Regions from separate parts of the Enterococcus sp. AZ194 genome, predicted to be linked through region 1. Evidence: riboswitches for the same ligand, from Rfam matches in the RefSeq annotation. Region 1 holds a riboswitch; the other holds the start of a gene.
The links. Region 1 has a riboswitch for thiamine pyrophosphate ahead of tenA (thiaminase II). Riboswitches for the same ligand answer to the same signal wherever they lie in the genome.
Positions count from the first base shown of each region.

Region 2: linked by a shared signal. The riboswitch ahead of thiT (energy-coupled thiamine transporter ThiT) and the one ahead of tenA (thiaminase II) in region 1 are both predicted to bind thiamine pyrophosphate.

Region 1 is NZ_JBIOQR010000001.1:782,718-798,545, forward strand. Features, by position in the region: gene IGI37_RS03725 (PTS sugar transporter subunit IIC) at 1-1,089, shown strand, start outside; gene IGI37_RS03730 (PTS sugar transporter subunit IIB) at 1,109-1,408, shown strand; gene IGI37_RS03735 (PTS lactose/cellobiose transporter subunit IIA) at 1,412-1,777, shown strand; gene nhaC (Na+/H+ antiporter NhaC) at 2,643-4,058, shown strand; gene ade (adenine deaminase) at 4,476-6,215, shown strand; gene IGI37_RS03750 (TatD family hydrolase) at 6,449-7,222, shown strand; gene rnmV (ribonuclease M5) at 7,219-7,803, shown strand; gene rsmA (16S rRNA (adenine(1518)-N(6)/adenine(1519)-N(6))-dimethyltransferase RsmA) at 7,800-8,681, shown strand; TPP riboswitch at 8,830-8,930, shown strand; gene tenA (thiaminase II) at 9,280-9,963, shown strand; gene thiM (hydroxyethylthiazole kinase) at 9,941-10,744, shown strand; gene thiD (bifunctional hydroxymethylpyrimidine kinase/phosphomethylpyrimidine kinase) at 10,746-11,561, shown strand; gene thiE (thiamine phosphate synthase) at 11,554-12,192, shown strand; gene IGI37_RS03785 (ABC transporter ATP-binding protein/permease) at 12,518-14,680, shown strand; gene IGI37_RS03790 (hypothetical protein) at 14,696-15,094, shown strand; gene IGI37_RS03795 (hypothetical protein) at 15,440-15,828, shown strand, end outside.
Region 2 is NZ_JBIOQR010000001.1:3,955,866-3,971,693, forward strand. Features, by position in the region: gene IGI37_RS18370 (hypothetical protein) at 1-724, shown strand, start outside; gene thiT (energy-coupled thiamine transporter ThiT) at 975-1,514, opposite strand; TPP riboswitch at 1,617-1,717, opposite strand; gene IGI37_RS18380 (ribose-phosphate diphosphokinase) at 1,906-2,877, opposite strand; gene glmU (bifunctional UDP-N-acetylglucosamine diphosphorylase/glucosamine-1-phosphate N-acetyltransferase GlmU) at 3,016-4,389, opposite strand; gene purR (pur operon repressor) at 4,728-5,552, opposite strand; gene IGI37_RS18395 (metal ABC transporter permease) at 5,696-6,544, opposite strand; gene IGI37_RS18400 (metal ABC transporter ATP-binding protein) at 6,517-7,197, opposite strand; gene IGI37_RS18405 (metal ABC transporter substrate-binding protein) at 7,237-8,208, opposite strand; gene IGI37_RS18410 (DUF7916 family protein) at 8,581-9,504, opposite strand; gene ispE (4-(cytidine 5'-diphospho)-2-C-methyl-D-erythritol kinase) at 9,923-10,774, opposite strand; gene IGI37_RS18420 (YoaK family protein) at 11,185-11,868, shown strand; gene IGI37_RS18425 (ABC transporter permease) at 11,972-12,727, opposite strand; gene IGI37_RS18430 (ABC transporter ATP-binding protein) at 12,724-13,509, opposite strand; gene IGI37_RS18435 (ABC transporter substrate-binding protein) at 13,493-14,449, opposite strand; gene IGI37_RS18440 (glycosyltransferase family 8 protein) at 14,989-15,807, shown strand.

The DNA.
Region 1 (15,828 bases):
ATTGATGTAATTTCTTTATATGTAGCATTTTTAGTTGGGTATAAGCTAGCAGAACAATTAAAAGCCGATCAGTTGAATGCAGGACTTATGAGTGTGGTCTCTTTCTTAATTTTGAGTCCAATTTCATTGTTAGAAGAAACAAAAGTTCTAAAAATGGAAACACTTGGCTCAGGTGGGATGTTTGTAGCGATGTTTGGTGGATTATTAGGCGCACGTATTTACATCTTATGTGTGAAGAAAAACCTTGTGATTAAAATGCCGGACTCTGTGCCACCAATTGTTAACAAATCCTTTGCCGCAATTGTGCCAGCAGTGATTGTTTCAACTGTTATGGGTGCAATCTATGTGATTATGAGTATGACTCCTTATGGCACATTAACTAGCATGATTTATACATGGGTGCAAGCGCCGTTAACTTCATTAGGGGCAAATGTCTTTACCTGTATGATCATTGTAGCGTTCATCGAATTCTTATGGTTCTTTGGGATTCATGGTGTGTTGGCTGTATATCCAGTCTTAATGTTAGTCTTTTATCAGCCTGGCTTGGATAACTTAGCGGCTTACAGTGCGGGTGCTGCTTTACCTCATTTATTCACGATTGGCTTCATTTTAAATAACCGTGGTGCTCGTTCATTCGCGGTCGCCCTATTAGCAATCTTCGGCTGTAAATCAGAGCAGTTAAAAGCAGTCGGAAAAGTCGGCTTGATTCCTTCGATGTTTGGGATTTCTGAGCCAATCAAATTTGGGATTCCACAGGTTATGAATATGCGGATGTTGGTTCCTTTGATGGTGACACCAGCTGTTTCGGTATTGTCAGCCTATCTATTAACAATTGTTGGTTTCTTACCGTATCATAATGGGGTCTCAATTCCAACAGGTTTCCCTGTAATCTTTGGTGGGTTTTTAATCAACGGTTGGCAAGGAATCGTCGCTCAAGCAGTCCAATTTTTCTTATGTGTGATTATTTATATTCCATTCATGCGTTCACAAGATAAGGCAGCATTGGCAGAAGAAAAAGCGTTAGCAGAACAAGAAGCATTAGCAAAACAAGAAAAATTTTCCCCAGTTATGGGCGAAGAATTAGCCTAAAGAGCGGAGTGTTGAGAAGATGAAAAAAATTATTTTATTATGTGCAGGTGGCATGTCTACAGGTGTACTAGTTAACAATATGAAAAAAGCAGCAGCACAAAGAGGGCTGGAGGTAGCGATTGATGCTCATCCGATTGATGCTGCAGCAACGGTTGCAAATGATGCAGACTGTGTTTTATTAGGACCTCAAGTATCGTATCGACAAGGAGAAGTAACTTCAGCAGTATCTTGTCCAGTTGCAGCCATCGACATGCGCTCATATGGCATGATGGACGGTAACAAAACATTAGATCAAGCATTGGCGTTGATAGGAGGTTAGTGGATGGAAGAAACAGAATTGGTTTGTTTTCAATTAATCTCCAATGCTGGAGCTGCACGAAGCTGCTATTTTGAAGCACTACAAAAATTCCGTAATGCAGAGGAAGAAGAAGGGCAACACCTTTTGACGCAAGGACAAGAGTTTTATCGCGAAGCGCATCAGGTTCATGGACAACTCGTCCAAAAAGAAGCAAATGGTGAAACGGTTTGGATGTCTTTATTAATGACTCATGCAGAAGATTTGATGATGAGTGCTGAAACGACTGGAGAGCTGACCAAAGAATTGCGATGTTTGTACAGCGAAATTCAGTCATTACGTGAAGAGTTTAGTGCGCTAAAAGACCAGTTAATAGAAGTGGAAAGTGAATAGCAAACAGAAACTTAGGTAAAAAAGATAGAGTAGGCACATAGTATTGAAAACGTATGGAGCGCTTCAAGGCTTCATACGTTTTGTGTTTCCTGAGGTTAAACGTAGTAAGTGAATGAAAGACCGTTGAAATCGGTGCACGACTACTAACAGAAATCCTACACAGGCAAGCGATTAAGTTACTATTCGCAGTTGCTTTGAGTAGTTCTACAGATTTCATAACTTAAAGAGAGGTAAAAGGCTGTGCTTAGTCCCATTCCTTTACCTCTCGCCGTAAGATTTACGAATAAAAAAGAAGAAGGAATTTTGGATGCGATTCTTCATTTTTATTAAAGGTAACCTGATATACGAGTATTCCTTTCTTAATTCGGCCGTGAATAGTAATCCGATTAAAAAATAACGAAAATATAAATTGAGCAATCCTATTGACAATTGAATCATTTGGTTATATTCTTCTTTGTAAGCTTTAAAACTTTTTAGCGCAGTAGGAAATAGATTCAATGTTCAGAAAGTCGATGGTTGCTGTGAATCGATCAAATCTATTGAACGAAGTACACTAAAATTTTAATCACAATTAAATACGAAGAGAAGGACAAGAGATTGTCTTTAAAATAAGGTGGTACCGTGGAGAAATTCGCCCTTAGCTAATCAATGCTAAGGGCGAATTTTTATGGATAAGAGAGGGTGTGTGAACATGTGTGGCAAACGGAAATGGACTGGAAATTGTGAGTGGAATCATCACTGTAAAGGCAGTGCTGCATGTAGGAACAGCCTGACCTGTGATGGGGGCTGCGGAGGGATTATTCGATATTGTTCCACCAATCAATAAATAGAAAAAATAACGAAAATTGATTGTGAGGAAAAATAAATGAAAAAAGTCAAACAACCTAGCGTATCTATTTTAGAGGCTAGTATTATGTTAATAATTATCGTTGCAACGATTGCAATCGGTGTCGTTGGTTTCAAAATATCGCCCAATATTGCCATTCTCTTTGCCATTGGTTTAGTGATGGTTTACATGACGGTTAAACGCTTGCCCTTTGAAAGCATTCATGAAGGAATTATTGATGGCATAAAGCCTGGAATTATTCCAATCTTTATTTTTATTTTGGTGGGTTCATTAATTGCTGTTTGGATACAAGCAGGGATTATTCCAACATTGATGGTAGTTGGGTTTAAAATTATTAGTGTGAAGTGGTTTGTCCCTTCTGTCTTTATCGTCTGTGCGATTGTTGGAAGTGCAGTCGGGAGCGCCTTTACGGTGATGTCGACTATCGGAATTGCCTTTTTTGGTATAGGAACGACGCTTGGTTTGAATCCTGCCTTAGTTGTCGGAGCGATTGTTTCTGGTTCCGTATTCGGTGATAAGATGTCGCCATTATCAGAATCAACCAATCTCTCTGCTGCTATTGTTGAAGCAGACCTGTTCAAACACATTAAAAATTTGATGTGGTCCACAGTGCCGGCTTTCTTTGTCTCATTGATTTTGTTTGCCGTTTTGGGTGTGAATAATCAAGTGGTTAGCTTAGCAAAAATTGATGAAGTGATCCAAGTATTGGATGCTAATTTCACGATTTCTGTTTGGTCGTTTATCCCAATTGCGCTAATGTTTATCTGTGCGTGGAAGAAAATCCCAGCTATTTTAACGATCTTATTGAATATTGGTGTCGCTGTGGTGATGATTTTTATTCAACATCCAGAAACTTCGATTGCAAGCCTAGGCTCAGTGATTGATGCCGGGTTTGTCTCTACTACAGGAAATCAAGAAATTGATTTGCTTCTTTCTCGTGGAGGAATTGAAAGTATGATGCCAACCGTTTCTTTGATTATCTTAACGTTGTCATTGGGCGGGTTGTTAATGGAAGCTGGCCTGGTCACAACGGTCATGGAAGTGATTGCTAAGAAATTAACTTCACCAGCGCGTCTCATCTCGACAACTTTACTTGCAAGTATTGGCGTGAATATTTTTATCGGCGAACAATTTCTCTCTGTGATTCTTCCCGGAAATGCCTTTAAAGAGGTATACAAAAAAGCGAACCTTGATCCAGTTGTTTTGGGAAGAACGCTTGAAGATGGTGGAACCGTGATTAATTACTTAGTTCCTTGGGGGATTGCCGGAAGTTTTGTGGCGAGCACATTTGGCGTACCAACCCTAACTTACTTACCCTTTGTTTTCTTTAGTTTGTTTTCACCGGTCTTTTCCTTGGTCAGTGCATTTACAGGCATTGGCATCAAGCACATGGGTGTAGGTCCGACACGTCAAGTAGAAAAAGTCGAGGGTTAAACGTCCCTCGTTTATCAGTAAAACCCGAACATTATTTCTTTTTCAGAAGATTGTTCGGGTTTTATTCGTTTTCATTTCTTGTGTCAAAAAATTAGAAAAAACTTATTTTTACGGCTTGAAATGAGTGGAAGAAGGCCTAGGTCTTACAAAATAAGCGTTTTTCATCGCTAATCAGTAAATCCGAACGTTTTGCTAGACTGGTTGTGTATTGTTTTCTTCTGTAAGGGCGTTTATAATTTATTCTAATAAAAATAAGCAATTGTTCTTTGGCGCTAATTCTTGTGTAAGTGGACGGAATTCATTTATTTCAAATTTAGTAAATCAACCTATCAATAGAATGGATTGTGTTATTTCAAGCGAGAATGATTTTTGAACAACGAGTGAGAACGAATTTGATAAAGGAGATGTGGTAAAAGGATGGATAAACAAGAATTGACACAGCTGATTGATGTTGCTGCGGGAAGAAAGCCTGCTGATCTTGTACTGAAAAACGGGGTAATTATTGATGTTTATCAAGGAACCACTTTAGAAGGAGATGTGGCAATTGTTGCAGGGAAGATTGCTGGAATTGGCGGCTCTTATGAAGGCCAAGAAGTTCGTGATTTAGCTGGAAAATACATTGCGCCAGGCTTAATTGATCCACATATCCACGTAGAATCTTCTTATGTAACCCCAGAAGAATTTGGTCGTTTGTTAGTCCCTCATGGCACCACTACCGTTATGGCTGACCCGCATGAAATTGTTAATGTCGCAGGATTAAAAGGGCTAGATTATATGGTTGAAGCTGCCCAACATACGGCTTTAGACATTCAATATATGTTACCCTCTTGTGTTCCAGCAACAAATATGGAGAACGCTGGCGCTGTGTTAACAGCGGCAGATATGAAAGCTCCCTTAATAGAAGGAAAAGCAGAAGGTTTGGCCGAATTCATGGATTTCCCAGGAGTCATTCACGCACAAGAGGCCGTTATAGAGAAGCTATTAGTAGCCAAAAACTTGAACAAACGTATTGATGGGCATAGTCCAATGGTTTACGGTAAAGAGTTGAATGCTTATGTGGCGGCTGGAATTGCAAATGATCACGAATGTTCAACGGTGGAGGAGCTTCAAGATCGGGTTGCTCGAGGGATGTATGTCTTCTTACGTGAAGGCTCAGTTACTCAAAATCTACGTACCTTACTAAAAGGAGTGACTGCTAAAAATGCGCGTCGCTGTGTTTTATGTGGGGATGACGTTCAAGCAAAGACGATTCTAGAAAAAGGACATTTAGACAACAGTATTCGAATTTGTATTGAAGAAGGCCTAGACCCTATCCAAGCGATTCAAATGGCGACAATTTATACAGCTGACTGTTGTCAATTATCAGACCGTGGTGCAGTGGCGCCAGGCTTAAAAGCGGATCTCATTATTTTCTCTGATTTACATGAATTTTCGGTTGAAGAAACATATATCGATGGCAAACAAGTAGCGGTAAATGGAGAATATGTGGTGCCTGTTACACGAGCAGCGACAACCGCTGTTCAATCTAGCGTTCATATTGGCGATTTTTCAGTTGCAAAGTTGGTCCTACCGTTGACTTCAAATACTGCTCGTGCAATCGGCGTGATTCAAACAGAAGCCTTAACAAATGAAGCGATTGTTCAGGTGGCTCGCGATGAACAGGGCAATTTTGTGTACGACGAGACGCAGCCTGTTGCAAAGATTGCGGTTGTCGAACGTCATCACAACACAGGAAATGTGTTTGTTGGCTTATTAAAAGATTACGGAATCAAACAAGGAGCTATTGGGCTTTCGATTGCGCATGATTCTCACAACTTATTAGTGACAGGAACCAATGATGCAGATATGGCTTTGGCAATTGAAGAATTAAAAAAACAAGACGGTGGCGTAATTCTAGTAAACGACGGAAAAGTCATCGGTCGATTTGCTTTACCTGTGGGTGGTTTAATGAGTGACTTAACTGGGGAAGAGGTTGTGAAACAGCAAGAAGTTATCGACAAACTTGCACATGAGGTATTAGGTATTGCCGAAGAGGTGGATCCAATCATGACACTAGGTTTTATGTCGTTAGCCGTTATCCCTAGCCTTAAAATTACTGACTTAGGGTTGGTTGATGTTACCAAATTTGAATTTGTTCCTGTTTCAGTGGAAGAATAAAAGAAAGATAAATAGTCAAAATGTATAGAGCCAAAAAGAGTAGGACAAGTGTCTTGCTCTTTTTTGTGTGGCTACTATAACTACATTACTATTTTTTGAGAACAATCTGTACAGTGGTATTTATTTTTACCTCGATCCTTACTTTTTTTCATCAAATCAACAGACGAGCATTCAGCTTTTGTACGAAATATGATAAAGTAGGAAGGAACTCATTGATAGAGGAGACGAATCGGATGATTTTTGATACACATACACATTTAAATGCAGAACAATTTGCGGATGATATTCCAGAAACGATTCAACGGGCACTTGAGCTAGGAGTGACGGAGATGGCTGTCGTCGGGTTTGATACGCCAACTATTGAAAAATCGTTAGAGCTGAGTTGCGACTATGATTTTATTTATAGTATTATTGGCTGGCATCCTACAGAGGCAGGTAGTTACACCAAAGAAATCGAAGAACGTTTGCAGCAGCAGTTAACGTTACCTAAAGTTGTGGCGTTGGGTGAAATTGGCTTGGATTATCATTGGATGGAGGATCCAAAAGAGGTTCAAGAACGTGTATTTCGTAGGCAAATGGCGATTGCCAGAGAGATGAATTTGCCAATCAGTATTCATACTCGTGAAGCGCTAGAAGATACGTATCGAATTCTTAAAGACGAGAAGGTTCAAACCATTGGCGGGATTATGCATAGTTTTAGTGGCGATGCTGAGTGGGCCAAACGATTCTTAGATTTGGGCATGCACCTATCCTTTAGTGGCGTCGTGACCTTTAAAAAAGCAGTCGAGGTCCAAGAAGCAGCAATGGTCGTTCCATTAGATAAGCTCTTGGTTGAAACGGATGCACCTTATCTCGCACCTGTTCCTTATCGTGGAAAACGTAATGAACCTGGCTATACTCGCTATACAGCCGAAAAGATTGCAGAATTACGAAATATTCCTTTAGAGGAGCTTGCGCAGAAAACGACAGAAAATGCGCATCGTTTGTTTCGATTGGAGAACAAATGAGCAAAATAAAAATAGAAGAAATTATCGTGGTGGAAGGAAAAGATGATACTCGGCGTTTACAAGAGGTCGTTCAAGCGGACACAATTGAAACCATTGGATCAGCTATTAATGATGATATTTTAATGCAAATTGAACATGCACAAGAAACTCGTGGCGTTATTGTTTTTACGGATCCAGATTTTTCTGGTGAAAAAATCCGAAAGAAAATTATGGAAGTGATTCCTGATGCCAAGCATGCGTTTTTGCCGAGAAAAGAAGCGGCACCGAAAAAGCGAGGCAATAGCTTAGGTGTTGAGCATGCAAGTAACGAAGCGATTTTGGAGGCTTTACGAAAAGTCGTAACACCTTGTGATGTGGAGGACTCGGACAGAGAGAATCTTGAGACTCGGATCACGCGAGAAGATTTACTTCGATATGGTTTGATTGCAGGGAATAAAGCGAAGCTGCGTAGAGAACTATTAGGCGATGAGCTTCGGATTGGTTATACGAATGGCAAACAGCTAGAAAAACGATTAGATATGTTTCGGATTACGCCTACTGAACTGTCAGCGGCAATGAAAATAGTGGAGGAATCAATTTGACTGAATATAAAGAAATCGCAACACCGTCGAGAACCAAAGAAATTTTAAAAGAACATGGCTTTCAATTTAAGAAAAGTTTGGGTCAAAATTTCTTAACAGAGCCGAATATCTTACGCAAGATTGTCGAGACAGCACAGATTGATGAACAAACAAATGTGGTTGAGGTTGGACCGGGAATCGGAGCATTGACCGAACAGCTGGCAAAAAATGCCAAAGAAGTTTTAGCATTTGAAATTGATGACCGCTTGATTCCGGTTTTAGCAGATACACTCCACCGTTATCCGAATGTCAAGGTCATTCATCAAGACGTGTTGAAGGCCAATTTGATTGAGACGACCAAAGAAAATTTTTCTGAAGAGCTGCCAATTAAAGTTGTGGCGAACTTACCATACTACATCACGACACCCATCATGATGCACTTTTTAGAATCTGATTTGGCTGTCTCTGAAATGGTTGTAATGATGCAAAAAGAGGTTGCTGACCGTATTTCTGCACAGCCTGGAACCAAAGCTTATGGTTCGTTAACGATTGCTGTCCAATATTATATGGAAGCTTCAATTGCCTTTATCGTGCCAAAAACAGTCTTTATTCCACAGCCTAATGTGGATTCAGCCATTTTAAAATTAACCAAACGTGAGAAGCCAGCAGTAGAGGTAACGGATGAAAGAGAATTTTTCAAACTAACGAAGGCCTCCTTCCAGTCTCGCCGAAAAACGTTATGGAATAATTTACAACAAACATATGGCAAAACAGAAGAAGTCAAAGCTTGGTTGTCCAATAGCTTAGAAATCGCTGGAATCGATCCTGGCCGTCGAGGCGAAACACTTTCTTTGGCTGAATTTGCAGCGTTAAGTAATGCAATGGAAGCTACCAAATAAACGATTCAGAAAGTTTTATGATTAGGGACGTTTGTTAAGTATGTTTCCTCTTCAAAATTAATTCAAATAATAGAGTATTTTTATTGATTATTAGATATAGGAATCTAGCAACTATTCACGCTAGATTCTTTTTTTGTGCTATAATGAAACCAGTTACTAGGGGAGTCATTTTTGACTGAGATGTTCATCTGAACGGACCCTTTGAACCTGTAAGTTGAGACTTGCGTAGGGAAGTAGTCTAAAAATCAGTAGGTAATTTGTAGACACTTCATGTGAGGAAACCCTCAGCAAGAAGTGTCTTTATTTGCCAGTCCCACTTTTGTAAGACCATCTAATGGGATGGTATGCGCGGAGCGATAAGGCGAACTGGAACAGTTCGCGAACCTTTAAAATAGCTCTAGCAGCCAGTCCCACTTTTATAGGACCTTTTAGTGGGATGGTAAGCGCAAGGCGATAAAACGAAACGGCACATTTCGATACTGTTGAACCAGCCTTAGCAGCCAATTTTCCCGTAGTGGCACACGCGCAAACATTTACCACATTAAATCTCTAACTGATTGGCGGTATCTTTCCCTAAAAAAATTTAGGAGGGATTGAATTGTTTACAGAAAAAATTAGAAAAAAGGCTGAACCCATTTGGCAAAAGAGTATGCAGCACCCATTTATTAAAGAGCTGCAGCGTGGGGAATTGGCCGAGGACAAGTTTCGTTTTTATTTGATTCAAGATCATTTTTACTTAAATGCATTCACAGAGATCCATAAGTTAGCTGCTGAATGTGCAGATAACCCGGAAATTAAAGAGCTGTTTTTGAATAATATTGCTGGTATTGAAGTCTCAGAGGTTTCTGTTCGCGAAACGTTTTTTAAGGAGTTAGCGATTACCGAAGAAGAAATTCAACAGACAATGGTTGCGCCGGCTGCGTATCACTATATCGCTCATATGTATAAAGAGGCGCAATCTAAAAGCGTTGGCCGGATAGTTGCGGCATTACTCCCGTGTTACTGGCTCTATCAAGAGATTGGTGAGGAGTTGATTTTAAACGGTTCACCCACTCCTTTGTATCAGCGTTGGATTGAAACTTATGATAGTGAGGCGTACAAAACGACTGTTGAAGCGCAGAAAAACTTAACCAATCGATTGGCAGCAGTCGCCTCAGAAGATGAAGTTCAACTCATGGAACAAGCCTTTCTCATAAGTAGCTATGAAGAATTATATTTTTGGGAAATGGGCTATCAAAAAGAAGAATGGAGTAACAAACATGTATCCTTACCAATTAGTTGATGAAATGAGAAAGCAAAACCCGTTAGTTCACAACATTACTAATATTGTGGTAGCCAATGACTCTGCAAATGGACTTTTGGCAATTGGTGCTTCACCGTTTATGTCTAGTGCTGTTCCTGAAATGATAGAGGTTGCAACAATTGCTGATGTGGTTGTCTTGAACATGGGGACGCTAAATGATGAACAGATTGCCGCGATGGAACTTGCTGGGAAAACAGCGAAGAGTTTAGGAAAACCAGTTGTGTTTGATCCAGTGGGAATTGGCGCCACAACTTATCGAAAACAGCAAGGGACTCGTTTACTTCAGTTGATTAAACCAACATTAATTCGCGGCAATGCAGGAGAAATTGCCACCTTGGCCGAGGCTGAATGGTCGGCTAAGGGAGTCGATGCTGGTTCAGGTGATGGCGATATTATTGAGATGGCTAAAACAGTGGCTCTTAAATATCAGACCTTTGTTGTTGTCAGTGGCGTAGAAGATATTGTTACGGATGGAAAGAAAACGTATTTGGTTAAAAATGGGACGGATTATTTTCCATTTATGACAGGTGCGGGCTGCCTTCATTCTTGTATTTGCGGCGCGTATCTTGCTTTGACAGACTCGTCAGTCATTGAACAGGTGGTTATTGCTTGTGCGATGTATGCATTGGCTGGTGAATTAGTTGCAGCTCGATTGCCAGTGCTGTCTGTTGGAACATTTCGAACGCGTTTGTTAGATCAGTTGAGTCAAATGGATAGTGCGTTAGTTCAAATAAATGCTCGAATAGAAAGGGTTGACTAAGATGAACGAAACAACACAAGCATTAACAATTGCCGGTTTTGATGGTGGTGGCGGTGCAGGAATGCAAGCTGATTTGAAGACTTTTCAAGAGCGTCGAGTCTTTGGAACCTCCGTTTTGACTGCTTTACCTATTCAAAATACGAAGGGCGTAACCAATGTTTTTGATTTGCCAATTGAGGCGTTAAAGGAACAATTGGTTAGTATTAAAGAGGATTTCAAAATTTCCGCTGTCAAAACGGGTATGTTATTCACCGCCGAAATCACAACAGTGGTTGCAGAGTTTCTGAAGACGGCCGAGTTTGGTCCACTAGTAGTTGATCCGGTGATGATTGCGAAAAGTGGGCATGCGCTTTTAAAGGAGACGGCAGTACGGGCAGTGAAAGAACAACTATTACCATTGGCCTGTGTGGTGACCCCCAATGTACCAGAGGCCGAAGTGTTAATTGGCAAAACGATAACAACAAGAGAAGAGATGGTTGAAGCAGGTAAGCTGATTCAACGAATGGGCGCTAAAAATATTGTAGTTAAAGGGGGCCACCATATTGAAGGGGCGATTTCAGAAGATATGTTGTTGCTTGAAAATGGTCAAGTGAAGTGGCTCGCTGGAAAACGAATTGATACGAAAAATACCCATGGCACGGGCTGTACATTCTCTGCCTGTATCACTGCAGAATTAGCAAAAGGAGAACGTGTATTAGATGCGGTTACAACGGCCAAAGCTTATATTCAAGCAGCAATTGAAGATGGGATTTCTGTTGGACATGGCAATGGGCCGACCAATCACTGGGCCTATCGAAAGGTTGAGGGTCATGAATAAGATAGAAAAAATGTTACAGGTTTATTTTATTGCAGGGACCCAAGATATTGTTCAAGGCACGCTTTTTTCTGTTTTGGAAGAGGCGCTTCAAGCCGGAATTACTTGTTTTCAATTTCGTGAAAAAGGGGCAGGAAGTTTAAACGACCCAACAGAAATAGAAGAAACGGCAAAAAAATGTCAAGAACTATGTCAAGCCTATAATGTTCCATTTTTGGTTAATGATAACGTTGAATTAGCTTTGAAACTTGGTGCTGATGGGGTCCATGTCGGTCAATCTGATCAAGAAATCCAAGAGGTTCTTCGTTTGTTTGCAGGCAAGATTGTAGGGTTGTCATGTGAAACAGCCGAACATATCGAAAAAGCCAATCAATTAACAGAGATTACTTATTATGGCGTGGGGCCGGTGTTTGGCACAATCTCTAAAGCAGATGCGGTGCAGCCGATTGGTGTAAAAACATTAGATACTTATGCGCGAAAAGCTCTGAAACCGGTCGTGGCGATTGGTGGAATTAGCCTAGACAACTGCCAAGAAGTTTTAGCCACCGCTGTCTCTGGCATTTCCGTTATCTCAGCAATTACTCGAGCGGAATCGATAAGTCAGGCAGTAGCTACTCTAATGAAAAAAGACTAAATTTTAGTCAAAAATAAAAAAATTAAACGAGGTGAGGACAGAAGGAGTTGCTTCTGTGCCACGCTCGTTTTTTTTGTTTTAAAGCTAATTAATAAGGAATTTTCCCATTAGTTGACTATTAATTATTTTGTTCTCAAAATAGCCTTAAAAATGTGTGTTATCTAATCAGATTGTCATGAGAAAGAACAAGTAGTGTGTTACCGTTCATGTGAAAGCGTTAACTATACCCATAGCATATGATTGAAGAAATTTGGCTAAAAATATAAGCCAAATAGAATAAAAGAATTCTTTTTCAAGTAAATTAAGGCAAAAGAGAGGATAAAAAATGAAACTAGAGTTTAAAGAACTTTCAAAATCGTATGGGACGAATCCAATTTTTTCCCGCGTTTCAAATGTATTTAATCACCATGGAGAGATAACGGCGATAGTTGGGGAGAGTGGAACAGGTAAGTCGACTTTACTTAATATATTGTTTGGGATTGACCAAAAATATGAAGGAACCTACTTGATTGACGGAAAAGATACGAGAAAATTTGATGATAGCCAGTGGGATGATTTAAGAAGTCGGGAGATCCAGATGGTCTACCAAGATTTTAAACTTCTTGAGAATTTTTCTGTGGATGCGAATCTTTATTTTGCCAATCGTTTATTTGACTCTGACTATGAGGCACGAAAAGATCAACTTTTAAACCTTCTCAACTTGAATTCGGTTAAGGATACTGTGGTAAAGAACTGTAGTGGTGGGCAAAAACAACGTGTGGCGATTGCTCGAGCACTGTTGAATCGACCAAAGGTTATTTTGTTGGATGAGCCTACAGGAAATTTGGACTCTGAGAATACGACAGAGTTAATGGACTACTTACAGACAATCAAGGATCAAGGGATTAGCATTTATATCATTACTCATGATGACCGTGTTTTACCTTATTCAGACAATATTTATCGGCTAGCCAATCAACAACTAATAGAGGAAAAGAGTCAACCGAATTCGCCTTTCGATGATTGTATCTCACAACAGCATACAGAAAAGAAAACGCCAATATCTGTTTTATTTAAGTATGTCTTTACTGATTTAAGAAAAACAGTTGGAGAACTGTTTTTAACGGGCATTCCTCTACTAGTCATTTTATCAATTTTTATGCTTCTTTTTACAGGCTATAAACAACTATCGTTAGATTCATTTACTCAACTATTTAAAGGTTTGGATGAAACGGTGATTTATGTTGAAACGAATACTTTAACCAACGATTATGCAAACAAATTGAATAAGCAGCAGATTAATAGTTCAACAGATGGTCATAGACTTTTTTTTTCAGAGGCTGATATCAATGACATCGAACACATCACCGAGGTAAAAAAAACGATTCCCTTTGATTCATCATCATCGATTGTAGATGAGGAGAGTAACGAGCTGCAACAGCACATTTCAGCAGCAGATTTTCCTGATGAATTAAAGAAATTATCTAGTTATTCCAGTGCGCCAGATGTGGTGAATTTTACTTTTCAAAGTCTATTTTTGTCAAGTGAAAATATTGATTACTACAACCCAAATCACATAAAATTAGCGTCAGGTTCTTTACCCCAAAAAAAGGATGAGCTCTTGGTTCCTGACTTCTATTTGGTGTATTTGCAGGCGAAAAATGAGTTTGGGCGTGATGGTAGGGTATCACTGGACGTCAAAAATGACCAAGACAAATTCACAAAAAAATCTTACGTTATTTCGGGAAGTTACGTGACAGACTATAGAAGAACCTTGATTCCTACCATGCGATTATCCGGTACGAATGCATTTGCTGTGTACACTAGAAAAATAAAAGATACGGGATTATCAAATCAGCTTAGTAAAAATACTTATGAAGATGCCAAAAATTTCAGTGGAGACAATGAGGAGACGACTAAATATTTGGCAGATATATATAAAGATTACGATTCCTATAAAAAAAGTGTTGGCACAGGGATAGGCGGCCTGTTAATCGTTGCTAAGGACAAAAAAGATATGCCCAAGTTGTCAGAAAAGATTCAAAAATTATTTCCATACTATCAGCTAAGATCTAGATATGCATTAACTCAAGGGGATTTTGCTCTTATTTACCATCAGTTATTATGGGTGATGTTTGCTGGCTTATTAGGAATGGTTATCCTAATGGTGTTGATATTTGTATTTTTGAATAAACAGAATATTCATCATAAGAAAAAAGAATTGGCCATCTTGTTTAGCTTAGGTTATTCCAAACGGGCAGTAAAATTTATTATTGGTTGGGAAATCACCCTCCAGTTAGCAGCTATTTACCTGTCTTCATTGGGTGTGGTGGCACTTTTTAATAAGCTGTATCTGTCAACAAGTTCTTATGGCACCTATTTCACAGGACTATTTGATTCTGATACTCAGTTGATGTTACTGGGCGCTATTCTGGTTACCTGTCTGTTGTCAACCTTATGGGGCGTAACCAGTGTCAAAAAGAAAAAATTGATTGAAAATCTCAAATAAGAAAAGGATGGACAAATGAGTACAAAAAAAAGAGTTATTTATCTATTTGGAAGTATAGTTCTTGTTATTTCTGGGGGATATGTATTTTTGAATTGTTATTCCAAAAGTGAAGTTTGTTCCTATGAGGATGCGGTAGTGAAAGTGGTAACAGATAATAATGGGGTGACAGATATTGCAATTGACTATAAGGATAAAAGTTGGAGCGTAGGTACTGAAATTTCAGATTCTGATACGTATACGGTGCAAGCTCTACGTAATTTCCCATGGGAAAAGTCTACGGGCATACATTTAACTTATACGAAAAAAGGAGATGTCTTTATTCGGCCAAATAGAACAGAGGTCAAGGCGGCAGAATTGCCAAATGTTGTTTTAGATTTTGATGGTGAGAAACAAATGGTTGTTCCGCTAAAGTAATCAGTTGGCTATAGAAAATAAAGTTTCTCATTAAAATCAGCAATAGATTTTAACGAGTATTTAACGAGACTAGCCATCTTTATTGTCTGTCGTTTGTTCAGCTAGGGGTGTAATTAGTGTCAAAAGGTTAATAAGAAATTTTTTATGAGAAAAGGAGTAGCAAGTAAACACAAAAAAGAGAGTCCTGTCTATTAAAGTCGGTAACAGACAATAGAAGGGCCTTTTTTAGTTGTCATTTTTAGGTGAATCAAGAGCGGAAGTATGTGTCTTGACAGTTCGTGGTCATGCGGAGTAAAATGAATTTAAATCAGGTGTCTTGACACTTTGATAGGAGGAGTTTTGCTTATGAAAAAAAAGTCAGTTCGACAGTTAACCATTACAGCTCTACTAATTGCGATGGGGATAATCATTCCATTGGTTATGCCGAAAATTATGATTCCGCCAGCTTCATTTACACTGGCTAGTCATGTCCCATTATTTATCGCAATGTTTTTTTCACCAGGGGTTGCCGTTGCAGTAGCATTAGGGGCAGCGTTTGGTTTCTTTTTATCCGCACCAGTCATTATTGCGTTTCGTGCCCTTTCTCATATTGTTTTTGCTTTGATTGGTGCATATTTTCTTCAAAGACGGCCTGATATAACACTTGTAAATGGAAAATTTTCATTGACCAATCTACGTTTTCAGACCTTTAACTTATTTATTGGCATCATTCACTCTCTAGTCGAAATGTTAGT
Region 2 (15,828 bases), 3.2 Mb from region 1:
TGGCATTCACGCGTCAGATTTTGTACGTGGGATTGTTCACCAACCAAAAAATTTGTTATTATTAGACCCTGTAGCTGATTATGGTGAATATGATACGCACTCTGGACTCAAAGTCATTCGTGGGACAGATGAAGTCACCGCTTATTTTGACGAGATTTATCGCAAACGCCAAAATAGCTCCTTAAAATGGATTGATTTTACAGATATCGCCATGTTGAAAGAACTCACACCCTTAGAAATTTCAGAACTTCTTTATTTTGGCCATACCAAAACACATCTCCATTCACCTTTCTTTTATAAATTACAAAATAATTTTGTTTATTTTGACTTTAATGAAGATTTGACGCGCGTCTACTATCGTTATATGGATGAATTTTATCGAATACTCGCGGATAAATTGACGCGAATCGTTTTAGAAAAGCTGAATGATCGAAAGACCTTCTTTCGTAAAGGCGTCTCAGTTGAAAAACTAGATAGTGATTTATTAAAAGACATGCGAGGGATTCTCCAAGAAGGTGTCGTGTTCTCGTTTGACCAAATGGAATTAGTTGATAAAGAATATCGGATTCCGATTTACGTCGTAGAAGATTATGTTTGGAAGATTAAAGGTGCCCGTTATCGGGATGAAAACCTGTTAGCCACCTTGATCTATCAGTCCAACAAACGAAGATGGCGATTGGAAAAAAGTCACGAAGACTTACTTTTTGCTCAGTATACAAGATAGAAAAAAACGAATAAAGGAGGTTGGGACAGAAGCGTTTAACTCCGAGAACCGAGTAGGTACTGTGCAACATCAACTCATGCTTCGTTGTGTTTTACAGCAATAACAACCTTCAACTCTAGCATGTCTCCATGCGTAGAAGTTGTTGAGAGCGGAGCAACGTGAAGATGGAGTTGCTTCTGTGCCCACCGTTTATTCGGATAATAAGAGCATGTGGCTACAAAAACCACTCATTCTCTCTTATCCCTTTTAACTACTTACTGTTTTGGAGCTGATACGCACGCCGAATCTCTTTTGGAATAAATAACTCGGGCATCTTTTGATAAATGAGCACGGATACTACAATCGCCACAAAGATTGTTGCCAAACCACTGAGCCCATTCATGACTAAAGAGTAAAGAAATGGACTAAATCCCCACATCGCATAACTTCCCCAAAAGACAACACCGGCTACAAAATGCCAAAAGTAACGAGCCAAACCACCAGAAAAAGCACCTGCTACAATGTACCCATAACCTTTTTTATAGTCACCTGCTAAAGTGGCTTTTTGAAGTTTTGTCGCATAAAGACCGGCAAAACCACCAAATGTAAAGGCAATTGGATACTCAATTAGGACTTGAATCACGGATAGATAATACACTTGCCCCGTTGGAAAATGAAGTAAGCCCCATAGAAAACCCGCTGCAATCCCAGCCTTCCAGCCTCGTCGTAAGGAAAAGATGGTCAATGGAATCAGCCCTAATGAAACGGAAAAACTCGCGCCAATACTCGTTGGAATAAACCCTAATGCCATGGCCAGTGCCGCGATAATGGCCCCCTCAATCCAAACATTTAATTTTTTACTCAAAAAAAACTCCTCCTTTTAGAACAAAAGTCACAAAGGAGAAGTAATTTATCATTACTCCATCACAATTCCTACGCTCGAATGATCGATACAGGTACGAAGGGTTTAGAGTTTCCTCATTCTCAGCCAAAAAGGCTCCCCTTTGTGATAGTGTTCTATTTAGTTTTATTGGTACATTAGGATAATAGCACACTCAATCAAAATTGGGAAATATTTGGGCTTTGCGTCCTAGCGATTAATGACAGTCACTGAAACATTTCGTACCATTTGACACCCCAACCTTTGATGTAAAAAAAATGATTAAGCGAGCGTAGATTCTCACTTAATCATTTGATTTGTTTTATTGTTTTTTTGTTTCAAATAGTGGGCTGACTGGTTTGTTTTCATGGATACGTTTGATTGCGTCACCCATCAAATCTCCCACGCTCACTTCGTCAATTTTATCAATCTTGCGTTCTTCTGGTAAGTTGATTGAATCTGTAACTACTAAACGTTCAATCGCAGAATCTGCAATTCGTTGTAATGCAGGTCCAGATAATACAGGGTGCGTACATGAAGCATAAACACTTTTAGCGCCAGCTTCTTTTAAGGCATTGGCTGCAAGAGTAATTGTTCCAGCAGTATCAATCATGTCATCGATTAGGACACATGTTTTACCATCGACTTTCCCAATAATATTCATTACTTCTGCTACATTTGCTTTTGGACGACGTTTGTCGATAATTGCAATCGGTGATTTTAAGAATTCTGCTAATTTACGTGCACGGGTTACGCCACCATGGTCAGGTGAAACAACTACCACGTCATCACCAGAGATTCCTTTTTCCAAGAAATAGTTTGCAATCAATGGCGCTCCCATCAAATGATCAACAGGAATATCAAAGAATCCTTGAATTTGTACCGCATGTAAGTCAAGCGTTAACATACGAGTAGCTCCAGCCTTCTCAATCATGTTTGCAACTAATTTTGCAGTAATTGGCTCACGCGCGCGGGCTTTTCTATCTTGACGAGCATAACCGTAATAAGGCATGACAACGTTAATTGTTTTTGCGCTCGCACGTTTTAAGGCATCAATCATAATTAATAATTCCATCAAATTATCATTGACAGGACTACTTGTTGATTGAATTACGTAGACATGAGCACCACGTATACTTTCTTCAATGTTTACTTGAATCTCACCATCGCTGAATTGATTTACTGAAGATTTTCCTAACTCAACACCTACAGCTGCAGCAATTTTTTCGGCTAAAGGACGATTTGAATTGAGTGCAAAAATTTTCAATCTTGGATCAAAGTAATGTTTCGACATGGGGACCTCCACTTTCTTTTTTGTTGATAAACGAGACTGTCTGAAAAAAACATTTTTTATTTCAACAAATTTCCAAACGATTCTTCCATTTAAATAGTAGTCATTTTTGTCAAATAAATCAAGTTATTTATGGAAACTCTAATTTAGAAAAGGCATTCTTTTCGCATAGTTTTCCTTATTCTCTTGTTTGGCACGTGCAATCGCTAGTGCATATTCAGGGATGTCCTTTGTAATGGTTGAACCCGCAGCGATTGACGTATTGTTGGCAATCTCTAATGGCGCCACTAGATTTGCTGCTGAGCCGATAAAACTATGGTCACCGACATTCGTACGGTGTTTTTTCTTGCCGTCATAATTGACAAACACGACACCACAACCAACATTAATCTCTTTGCCTAAAGTTGCATCACCAACATACGTTAAATGACCAACTTTGGTATTTTCACCCACCGTTGCATTCTTCACTTCAACAAAGTTACCGATATGAGCGCCTACTCCGATATCTGCTTTTGGACGTAAATGTGCGAAAGGACCAATATCTGCATTTGAATGAACAACGCTTTCCTCGATAGAAGAAGAGTAAATTTTCACCTTATCTTCAATCACACTGTCAACAATTTGTGAATTTGCTCCAATAAAACAATCTTCGCCGATAACCGTTTTTCCTTTGATATGAACGCCTGCTTCAATGATTGTATCAGAACCAATTTGAACGCCTTCATCAATATAGGTGTTGGCTGGATCAATAAATGAGACACCATTCATCATGTGCATCGTGTTAATTCGCGCGCGCATACTCTTATTGGCATTTGCCAAAGCCACACGGTCGTTTACACCTAGCGACTCTTCAAAACTATCCGTTTGGTAAGCTGCCACTGTTTTTCCTTCGTTTTTTAGAATCTCAATAATATCTGTTAGGTAATATTCCCCTTGAACATTATTCGTTCCAACTCTCGTTAATGCGTCAAACAAGGCTTCATTGTCAAAACAATAGGTACCTGTATTAATTTCTTGGACACGTGCTTCTTCAATTGTCGCATCTTTTTGTTCCACAATTTTCTTAACAATTCCCACGTGGTCACGTAAAATACGGCCGTACCCTGTTGGATCTTCTGCATGCGCGGTTAAAATAGTCGCACTAGCTTTTTTCCCTTGATGATATTCAAATAAATTGTTTAATGTTTCAGTTGTTAACAGTGGCGTATCTCCACTAATCACTAACGTCGTCCCTTTTTTCCCTTTAAGAAAAGGTTCTGCTTGTAGCACTGCATGACCTGTTCCTAATTGTTCTGCTTGTAACGCATATTGGCTACGATCGCCTAGCTGTTCTTTAACCATCTCAGCCCCATGGCCCACAATAGTAATGACTTCTGATGGTTTTGTTTCCACTACACGGTTGATAATATGCTCCACCATTGGCTTTCCAGCTACTGGATGAAGAACCTTATATAATTTTGATTTCATACGAGTCCCCTTGCCAGCTGCAAGGATGATTGCATAACGAGTTTCCATGAGTTCACTCCTAATTAGTTTTTTCACCTTTTATTCCTTATTCAGTGTATCGTAGCTACTGTATTTTTTCAACTAGACCCCTCTATTTTTCACAAAAATAAAATATTTACTTCTTCTCAGGGGAAAGGCGTTTCTGATATGGAAAACGGCGAACCTTTAGAATTGAAAATAAAAACAAAAATTGACTAGACCAAAGTTATTTCTGAACCTGTCAGTGACTCTCTTCTGCTGGAAGAACAGAATCGTTTCTAGCTTAAAAAGGCAATCAAAAAACCTGTGAAAAAATCGCGTAGACTCGTCTCACAGGTACTAAAAAATTGGGTACAAATACGTTTGAATTAGTTATTTTCGTTAAAGTAGTTCCCTGGAACCACTGAGATGGTTTTGGTTTGGGTATCGACATCTTCAACATAAAGTAACGAAGTATAATCGTCAATCGCTCGTGTGCCATGGAATTTAGATTCAGCAAAAACAGTAATACCCACCAATTCTGCTTCGAACTCTTCAATCAAACTCTTCATCCCATTGACCGTGCCGCCACCTTTCATAAAATCATCGACGACTAAAACACGAGAGCCTCGTTTTAAGCTGCGTTTTGAAAGCTCCATTTTTTCGATTCGTTCAGAAGAACCCGAAACATAATTTACACTAACGGTTGAGCCTTCTGTAATTTTCGAATCTCTACGAACAATCACAAAAGGAACATTTAAATAATAAGAAACAGCTTGAGCAATCGGAACGCCTTTTGTTGCAACGGTCATTACCGCGTCTATTGGTTTTCCTGAGTATTTTGAAGCAATAATTCGTCCAACTTGACGAAGCATTTCTGGCTCACCCAAAAGATCAGAAAGATAGACGTACCCACCAGGTAAAAGACGATCTTGCTCTGATAAGCGATCAGCTAAAGACGTAATATACTCCTTAGCTTCCTCATAAGATGTCTCAGGAAGGAATTGAACGCCACCTGCAGCACCAGGAATTGTTTCTAAGAGGCCTGTTCCTCTTTCTCTAAATGTTTTTTTAATAATTGCTAAATCTTCACTAATTGATGACTTTGCTGATTCATATCGTGCAGCAAAATAAGTTAATGAAACCAATTCATGAGGATGATTAAGTAAATATTGCGTCATATCAATTAATCGTTCACTTCGACGAACTTTCACACAATTCAACTCCTTTTCATATTTTATCGTTTCTCATTATAAGGCTTTATCCGAATAATATCGAGTATTTTCTGAATATTTTTCAAAAAAGTGGCGTATTCATTAAAATTACCAAAAAAAAAGAGAAAAACTTTCGCTTTTCTCTACTTTTTCAAATGTTTTTTTCGTTGAAGTACGATTATTAACTTTCGAATGAGACTCACAACTAAGAATAAGCCAATGAATACGAGCGTAATTGTCGCTCCAGGTGGTGTTTCCCAATAGAAGGATCCTGTTAACCCACTTAGCATGCCAATAAAACCAATCACGACACTAATGGCAATCACTGCATTAAAACTTTTACCTAATCTCATCCCAATAGCTGCTGGTAAAACCATAATCGCAGAAATAAGAAGAGCCCCTGCAATTGGAATCATCACCGCAATCGCTACGCCTGTCACTACATTAAACATCATGGACATCCATTGAATCGGTAGCCCATCAACATGGGCTGCATCTTCATCAAAAGTTAAGACATACATCGGTCGTTTGAATAAAAAGAATAAAGCAGCAATTAAAACAAATAATATCCCTAAAAAGACCACTTGTCCTGTAGTAATCGTGATGATTGAACCAAATAGATACGATTGGATGCTTGTTGCCGAATTGCCTCCACTAAACTGCATTAAGACTAAAGCTAAGGCCAATCCACCCGACATAAGAATAGCAATCGCAATCTCTGAATACGTTCGATAGATCATTCGTAAATATTCCAAAATAATCGCTGCGATAATGACCACGATTAAGGTTGTCACATCTGGATTCCAGTTAAGAAAAAAACCTAGAGCAACTCCAGCTAATGACACATGGGAGAGGGTGTCAGCCATAAGTGATTGTCGACGAATTACTAGAAAAACACCCAACATTGGTGCAATCCCTGAAATGAAGATCGCCGCGATAAAAGCTAAACGCATAAATCCATAGTCTAGGAATTCATATGAAAACAACGCCATGGTGAATCCTCCTTTCGAACCAACCGAATTTGCCGATCCGCATATTCTTTAATATCTTCATGGTCATGTGTAATCATCAAGATTGATTTACCATGATCATGCGCATTATGACGTAGAAGACGATAGAAATCCTTACGCGATTGTTCATCCATTCCGGTTGTTGGTTCATCAAGAATAAACAAATCAGGGTCTGTCGCAAAAATTCTAGCCAAACTAATTCGTTGTTTTTGCCCACCTGAAAGCTCGCCGATTCGTTTATGACGCATTTCCCACATACCGACAGCCTGTAACGCCTTTTCTACATGCAAATGGTCTTTTTGGGTTAAGGGTTTGAACCAACGTCCTCTTGGGAAACGCCCTGAACGAACTAATTCTAAGACTGTACTAGGAAATCCGGCATTAAATGACGCAACTTGTTGGGGAATATAACCTATTGAAAGCTTTTGTCCTTCTGTGTTTTTCTCAGCTATGTTAATTGTTCCTTTTGTTGGTTTTAATAGGCCGAGCGTTGATTTTATGAGCGTCGATTTAGCGGCGCCATTTTCACCTGTTAAAATAACAAATTCACCTGAATCAACATGATAGGAAACATTCTCTAAGACAGGTTCATCATCATAATAAAAGGTTAATTCATCTACTTCTATATAACGCATTCTAGCGGCCTCCCTTCTACTTTACTAACACTTTATAGTTTACTGAATACTTTTCTGCAAGGCGTTTAAGTTCTCTTGCATCACCGTGATATAGGTTTCGCCTTGTTCCATTTGTTTATCCGTTAAACTTTCTAATGGATTCAGCACTTCTAACATAACACCAGTTTCATTGGATAGGGTTTCAGCGACCTTAGAAGAGGCATTCTCTTCAAAATAGATGACCTTAACTTTATTTTCTTCTACGTAGTGCTTCAGCTCAGCTAGTCGACTAGGTGAAGGTTCTTGGTCCGGCGAAACACCTGAAATTGCTTCTTGAGTTAACCCATATTGTTTGGCTAAATAACCAAACGCCGCATGCTGTGTGACAAAGGTTTTATTCTTGGCCGTTTGAAAAGCGATTTGAAATTCCTTATCTAATTCTTCTAGCTTAGCAGTGTAAGCTGCCGCATTTTTTTCAAAAATTTCTTTTTTCTCTGGATATTTTTCACTTAATTGCTGACTAATATTCGCCACTTCTTTGACTGCTAACGCAGGATCTAGCCAAACATGTGGATCTAACTCATGTGAATGGCCTGACTCTTCTCCTTCATGGTCATGGGCTTCTTCTCCCTCATGGTCATGATCTTCCGCCTCATGATCATGACTGCCCTCTCCACTTTCAAGTTCAATCGTACTTGCCGCTTCAATCAGCAAATGATCTTTTAGATTTTTTTCGACATTTGGGACCCACGTTTCAAACTCAGCACTATTGTAGACAAACGCATCCGCATCGCTAATTTTGGCCAAATCTTTGGCGCTCGGTTCGTAGTCGTGAGGTTCTGTCCCTGCTGGAATCAGTAACTCTACCTCCCCTTCGTCACCAACAATATTTTTGGTGAATTCATACATTGGATAAAAGGTCGTCATCACTTGGAGCTTATCCGAATCTGCTTCTGTTTTTTCTTTATTACCACAAGCTGTTAATACTAGCACACCTGCTAATAAACTAACCAATAATTTCACTTTTTTCATTTGATTTCCTCATACTTTCCTCTCAATCATTCGGCAAATCGGAAAATTACGATTTGAAGAACAAAAACTAATTTAGCAGAGTCTTACCCTTTCGTCAATAGAAATCGGAAAATTTCCGATTTAGAGAAATGATTTCCTAATAAATCGGAAAACACATGAAAAAACCTTCATTTTACGAAAAAAGCGAGGTTGGGATAGACGTATTTCACTCTGAGAAATAAGAGGGTGTTATTTCTGTACCCACCGTTCATTTAGATAAAAAGAGATTGAAGCATAACTTTATAAGTTATGTCCCAATCTCAAACTCAAGCCTTTTTCTGTACTATCATCTCTACCTTCTGAATCACTCTATTGAGCTATTCAAAAACATGTCTAGCGATTAATTGAACGTGCCATGCGAGCCACTGTATGACGTTTCCCACGAATCGCGTCTGATAACTCTTTGATATTTTCAATACCCACTAAGCCCATGTTGGCATCCCCAATATGTTGAATATCGACACCCAAGACTTTATTTCTGATGCCAATCTGACGTACAACATCAGGCTGCGCACTTTCTTGTGACGTACCGATTGCGCTCATCACCAATTTTCCATTTGCATGAGCTAGATCAACAACTTCTTTGACCTGTTCATCTGTGATTCCCCAAACAGTGCCAACTGCTGGTACTAGAATAATATCGGCACCGGCTTCAATAAACTGTTTAGCAGATTCAATACTAACAACTGGCTCATCGACTCCTGCACTATGCATTTTCCCAGCAATAATTACGCCGTCAAAATGTTCTTTAGCAATTTTAACATTTTTGGCAATCAGATCGTTAGTCACTCCAGTTCCTGGATTTCCTGTTAATAAAATGAAATCTAGGCCTAATTGGTTGGCTTTTTTGAACGTTTCAACTGAGGCTTGGCGCCCTGGAGCAATTTCTACCTTCGTTGATTCAAGTTTAGCCTGTTCATCGACCGGTTCAACGTTCATTCCGATTGGTAAGCCCACTAACTCTTTCAAACGGTTAACCACGTCATCATTTGGAATACATGTTTCCGCACTATTTTGTCCTTCATAAGCCGCTACTACGATTGGGTGATTCACATCAAATACATTTAATAAAATCATGTCCGCGCCATAAGCCTTCGATAACTCAGCACAAGTGATATCTCCTGCAACAGAGGCTTGAACCACGACGTTTTCACTAAGAACTACGCGCCCTTCACTAGCCTTTATGCTTTGAAATAATTCCTCTTTCGTCATTTGTTTGATTTCTTTTGATGTTGCGCTGATTAATCTTTGTACCATAGTTGACTCCTCCGTTTTATCCTATTCTTTTGTTAAGCTTGAACATCTGCCACTCACTATAATGATTGGATAAACGTTCTTCTCCTCAAAATAAATGAATTGAACTGTGCACGCACTCTTCTTACATTCATACTAGTCGCAAGAACCATGCCAAAATTAGACTAGACCAAAACGGCCAATTCACACCGCATAGGTCTATACAGATTTTACACACTTAGCGTCTGCTTTTCCTACACACTAATTTTTGCGTGTAATACAACAAAAAAGACCTCCTCTACGAAAGTTAAAAAAATGCTCACTGCCTCTCTTTTAACTTTCGTCAGAATGATGTCTTTTTGATTCTATCATTTCGGTTGACTAGTCTTTGTCGATCTGGTGTTTAATCCAGGGAGTCGTCTACCGCTCTTCATTCAACCGTTTATTTTAACGTCCGAACGATATAAACTTCATCGCAAAACCCTTTTAAGCCGTTATAAATTCTTTGTGCTCTCGAATGCTGCTGGCACAAAGCATACACAGTCGGACCACTGCCACTCATCAGCGTTGCATCTGCGCCGTATTTTAACATACGATCTTTAATTTGCTGAATAATCGGATGACGTTTGATGGTGATAGCCTCTAAACTATTGCCGACCACCTGTGTCATTCGTTGGTAATCATTGTCATAAATAGCAGATTGTAATTCCGCAATATCGGGATGATGCAGCTCTTCCATGTTGACCTCTTTGAAGACTTTCCCCGTTGAAACACTCATCCGTGGCTTCACTAAAACAACCCAGCATTGAGGCATATCAGGAATCGGCGTTACCTTTTCCCCTTTGCCCGTAATTAGCGCTGTTTTTCCGTAGACACAGTAAGGTACATCCGTCCCAACTTCCATGCCGATATCTGCCAGCTCCTCCAAAGACAAACCTAAATTCCACAGTCGGTTTAACCCACGAAGGGCTGCCGCACAGTCCGTACTTCCGCCGCCTAACCCTGCTGCGACAGGAATACTTTTTTTAATAGAGACTCTTACCCCTTGATCGATTCCGTAACGTGTTTTAAGTAACATGGCCGCTTGGTACACATGATTTCTTTCATCTACAGGCAAAAAAGCCCGATTGGTTTCAATAATAATTTTATCTTCAGCGATTTCTTCAATAGTTAGTCGATCAGCTAAATCTACACTAGACATAATCATTTCTAACTCGTGATAGCCGTCCGACCGTTTATGCAACACATCCAGTCCAAGATTAATCTTCGCCGGCGCTTTCTCTATGATTTCCATTCGCTCACCCATTCGCTCATTCTAAATAATCGTCAGTATTCTATCACAGCCGCGAGAAAAAGTATAGCACCCCGCCAGACTTAGGTCTTAACGCTCTGTGAAGACAGTGATTATTTGAAAAGATGTTGCTTTAAATTTCTCTATGATTTTCAGACAATACGCGACAGCTCATTTTTATGAAAGTCAGCTGACTGTCTGTCCTCTCCTTATAGTCCTTCTACTTAAATACTACCAAAAACCAAACATAAAGGGAAACGTTCTCGCCATTTTATAAGAAATTTGACGAAATAAAAAAGGTCTCCTTACGTCTTATTCTCTATTTTAAAAGTAGGCTTTCAATGGCTTTCAGGGGAAAATGTGATAAACTTGACTATGTAAATAAAAACAACAAAAAGTGTTGGTGAAAAAATATGAAAACCTCTTTCCATGAAGATCGCTGGGTTGGCTTATTGTTAAGCTTTATTGGCGGTGCTATGGACAGCTACACCTATATTCATTATGATGCGTTTGCCTCTGCACAAACAGGCAATATTATCCTTGCAACCATTCAAGCCTTTGACGGTCAGTGGACCAGTGTTGGTAAAAAGCTACTTTCTACACTCTTCTTTTTCTTAGGAATCCTCTTAGCGAAATTTTTAATTGACTACTTCCATAAGAAACGGCTCCATTTTTGGCGCTTATTCATCCTTTATTTCGAAGCACTCATCTTCTTTCTAATCGGCCTGTCCTTTTTAAATCATCAGACCACACTTGTCACCATCATCATCGCCTTTACTGCAGCGATTCAGTGGGTCTCCTTCGATAAAATAAATGGGCTCGCCTACACAAATCTTTTTACTACAGGGAATTTAAAAGGTGTCGCAACCAATCTTTACGACTATCTAATGACTGGTAAAAAAGAAGCACAACAACTATTTATTCATTTTGTCTTAGTCGTTTTGTCCTTCATTACCGGGGTCATCTGCTCTGTTTTTCTTTATCGTCTGATCGAAACCAAAGCCATTTTACTCGTCTCAGGACTTTTTCTTTATCTAGCGCTCTCACAAACCTACCTCATCTGGCGGTTTTATCGACAAGAACACTATTTAAAATAAGTCTACAAAAAAGGAAACGAACCGCTTTTTATCAGCTGTCCGTTTCCTTTTTATGCATAACTGGCTGCTTTAGCAAAAGAGCCAGTTACTTTCAGTTCTATTACTAGACTCGCTCCCATCTCATCGTAACCCAACCAATCAAGTCAATCACTAAGAAAAGAACAAACCCCATCAAACTCAACAATAAAATCGCGCCGTACATCGAAGGGTAGTCAAGACGCATCCAAGCATCCATAATATAATACCCCATCCCATATTCGGTCCCGTAGTTTTCTGTGAAAAACAGAATCGAAATCGCCGTTCCCAATGAAATTCGGCTCGTACTCAAGATGGCATACATCGATGCCGGCAAGGTAATGTGAATAAACTGTTGTCCTTTTGATGCACGAATACTCCGATAAATATCATAGTAATGAGAGGGAATATTGCGCACCGCATCTCTAACCGCCAAGACTACTTGTGGAAAAACAATCAAAACAATCATGATAATCTTCGAAGCGTCCCCTAGCCCAAACAAAAGCATGACGATTGGTAGCATCGCCATCTTAGGGATTGGATAAGTCAGATAAAGTAACGGATCAAATAATTTGTTCAACGTCTTAAATGAGCCCATCAATAAACCTAAAAGAAACCCAATTACTAGAGCAATCCCCATACCTGCTAGAACACGACCTAAACTTACCAAAAAGTGAATCTCAATGTCTTTTTCTATCAGTTTAGGAAAATTGCCATAGACCACTTGAGGTGTCGGCAACATACTTTGGTTTAACCAAATACTTGCTAGATACCAAACCACATGCAACAAAACAGCCGCTATAAGTAACCCTATCAGGCGCTGTAAAAATTGATTTTTTTTCACGATTGAATCTCCTCTCTCAAGGTATTTACTCGCTCGTAAAAATCGGGCAATCGGCGTTTTTCTGCCAATGACTGTGCCTCAATCAAAGAAGCTGGTACATCCACCACCTGATAAATCTCACCTGGTTGGCCTTTCATCACCACAATTTTGTGCCCTAATAATAAGGCCTCTTCAATATCGTGAGTGATAAAAAAAGTTGTTACTGGATGTTTTTTCCAGGTTTCTAAAAACAGCTCCTGTGTTTTTTCTCGCGTAAACGCATCCAGGGCTGAAAAAGGTTCATCCATTAATAACAGATCACCGTCCACACCAAACGCGCGCGTGATAGAAACACGCTGTTGTTGTCCGCCACTCATTTGACTGGGGTAGGAATGTTTCACACTTTCCAAGTTCATCGCCGTAAATAACTCCTGAATCTTTTGTTCCTCTTCTCTCGTTAATTTACGCTTTTTTTGACTAATTTTCACATTGGAGGTAACTGTTTTCCAAGCTGTCTCCCATGGTAATAAGCCATAGTTTTGTGGCACCAGTCCTAAGACGTGTTTGGTTGCTTGATAAGGTGTCTCGCCATAAAGAATCGTTCCTGAATGCGTGGGAATTAACCCACTCAAAACATTCATCAGCGTTGATTTGCCAGTTCCAGAGGGCCCAATCACAGTATAAATAGTCTGCGGGTCAAAGGTCAGCGAAATATCCTTCAAAATCGTCTTATTGCCGACCTCAACAGTGATATTTGACAAAGTTAACGTTAATGCTTGGTTTTTACTATTTAAAGAAGACATCGCTAAGCACATCCTGAGGCGTTAAGTCTTTCTCTAGTAACCCTTTTTCTTTGGCCCAAGCAAACGCTGCTGTAATATCTGCATCCGTCGCTTGTTCTGCTGGCGTATAGTCAGGAATCGTGATTTGATCCTTCAGTGATTCAGGGAACCCAATTTCATCAATAAATAATTGGATATATTCTTCTTTATCATGGGATTTCATGTATTCCACTGCGTCATTGTAGGCTTTGTACATTCCTTCAAAAGCTGCTGATTTTTCGTCAATTGTCTTTTGTTGGGCCCCGATAACAAATGGATTAATGCCGATATCTCTTGTTGAACCCAAGACACGCATACCCTCTGCTTTAGCAATCGTTACTAATGGTTCTGGCAAAATAGCCGCTGACACTTGACCACTCTTAATCAATTCAACACGGCTAGGAACAGCTGGAACATCGGTGATTTTGGCATCTGATTCCTTCATACCCACTGTATCAAGCATTTCAGTCACAGCGTACTCAGTCCCACCATTTTTCCCTAAAACAATTTCTTTTCCTTTAATATCAGCCAATTTTTTTACACTATCGTCTCCTGTAACCAAATCAAACTGACCATATGTCGAGCTTGTAATTTTAACGTCTTGACCGCCCTGTTGGTAAATCGCCATAGCCACTAAATCAGTATTGATAGCATCCACCTTTCCGGCCAAAAACGCCGCATCACGATCTTTGGCTGATTTGAAAGCTTGAATATCAATATCCACACCATATTTTTTATCAAAGCCTTGTTGATGTGCTAAGATAAATGGGATATTATCTGTTGATGGCATCACACCAACTGACAAAGTTTCGACTTTGTCTTTGGCTGCCGCCCCCGAATCTTTTGTTTTTTCTTCTTTGTTTCCACAAGCAGATAAGCTAAATAAAGCCAACAAGCTTGCTGCAACTAAAAATTTTTTCATTCTCTTTACTCTCCCTTTGTTCATTCTCTTTTGTTCGCTCCTAATAAACGAAACAAATCCATCGCCTATTCTACCATGAATTCTCCAGCAAAAAAAAACTTCAACTTGTGAAAAATGAACGACCCGTTTAAAGCACGCCTGCACTTGCAATTACACCCCAGAACGTCCCACTCTCAACAATTGAAACTTTTTTCACAATCTCTAGTTTACTCCTATTTCAGCTCATTGTAAAAACTTAAAAAGCTTTTTTTCTGAAGAGCTTCCCATAAAAACTTTCTCTCTTACAAAAATAAAGATATTTACTCTTTGTGACGACTATATGACTTAGAAGAAGCCAGTTGACAGCGTTCGAACTGCTGACTACAATACTCGTGTAGAGACATTATCTATGACCGATTTTACTCACCTGAATTAGGCAACACAACAACGAATGTTTTTCTAGTTTCCATAGAAAAACTGAACTTCCAAACAGAAACAACTCGAACCATCAACAAAAAAGAGAGCGCTTCTTACTCACCCACAAGAAATGGAGAATCTGTATGAACGAACCGATTGATTTACTTTTTACATTAAACGAAGGCTACTTACACCCATTGAAAGTCGCTTTCCTATCCATCCATCATAACAACCCGAAAACCACTTTTCGTTTGTGGCTCATTCATGAACAAATCCCAGAAACAAACCTACAAGACCTCACTTCATTTGTTGAGTCTTTGGGCCATACGCTACAAGCTATACAGGTTGACGGTTCAGTGTGGTCAAGTGCACCAACTGTGGCTCGTTACCCAAAAGAAATGTATTTCCGACTCTTAGCTGGAGAAATTTTACCTACTACTTTAACAAAGGTCTTGTACTTAGATCCAGATATTTTAGTCATTAATTCCCTAACGGAGCTATGGGAAACACCGCTAGATTCATTCATGTTTGCCGCTTGCACTCACACTGGTCTAGTAGATGTCGCAACGCCTTTAAACAAAGTTCGCTTAGATTTAGAACATGGGTATTATAACTCAGGCGTCTTACTGATGAATCTAACCATGATGAGAGACAAAGTTCACTGGGCGGACATCAGTGCTTCTCTCGAAAAATATGAAAATCATTTAATTTTGCCTGATCAAGATGTCCTCAATTATCTCTACGGCAAGTATATCTTGGAGGTACCAGAAGAACAATGGAACTACGATGCCCGAATGTACGCGAGCTATTTCACTCGAAGCTTAGGAAAACATGACATTCACTGGGTCATGAAACATACAGCTATTCTTCATTTTTGTGGACGACCAAAACCATGGGATAAAAAAAATGATACTCGGTTCACCGCACTCTACCTTTCCTATAGTAATTTGTTCGATCAATAAGAGTATCCGAACCCATTTCTG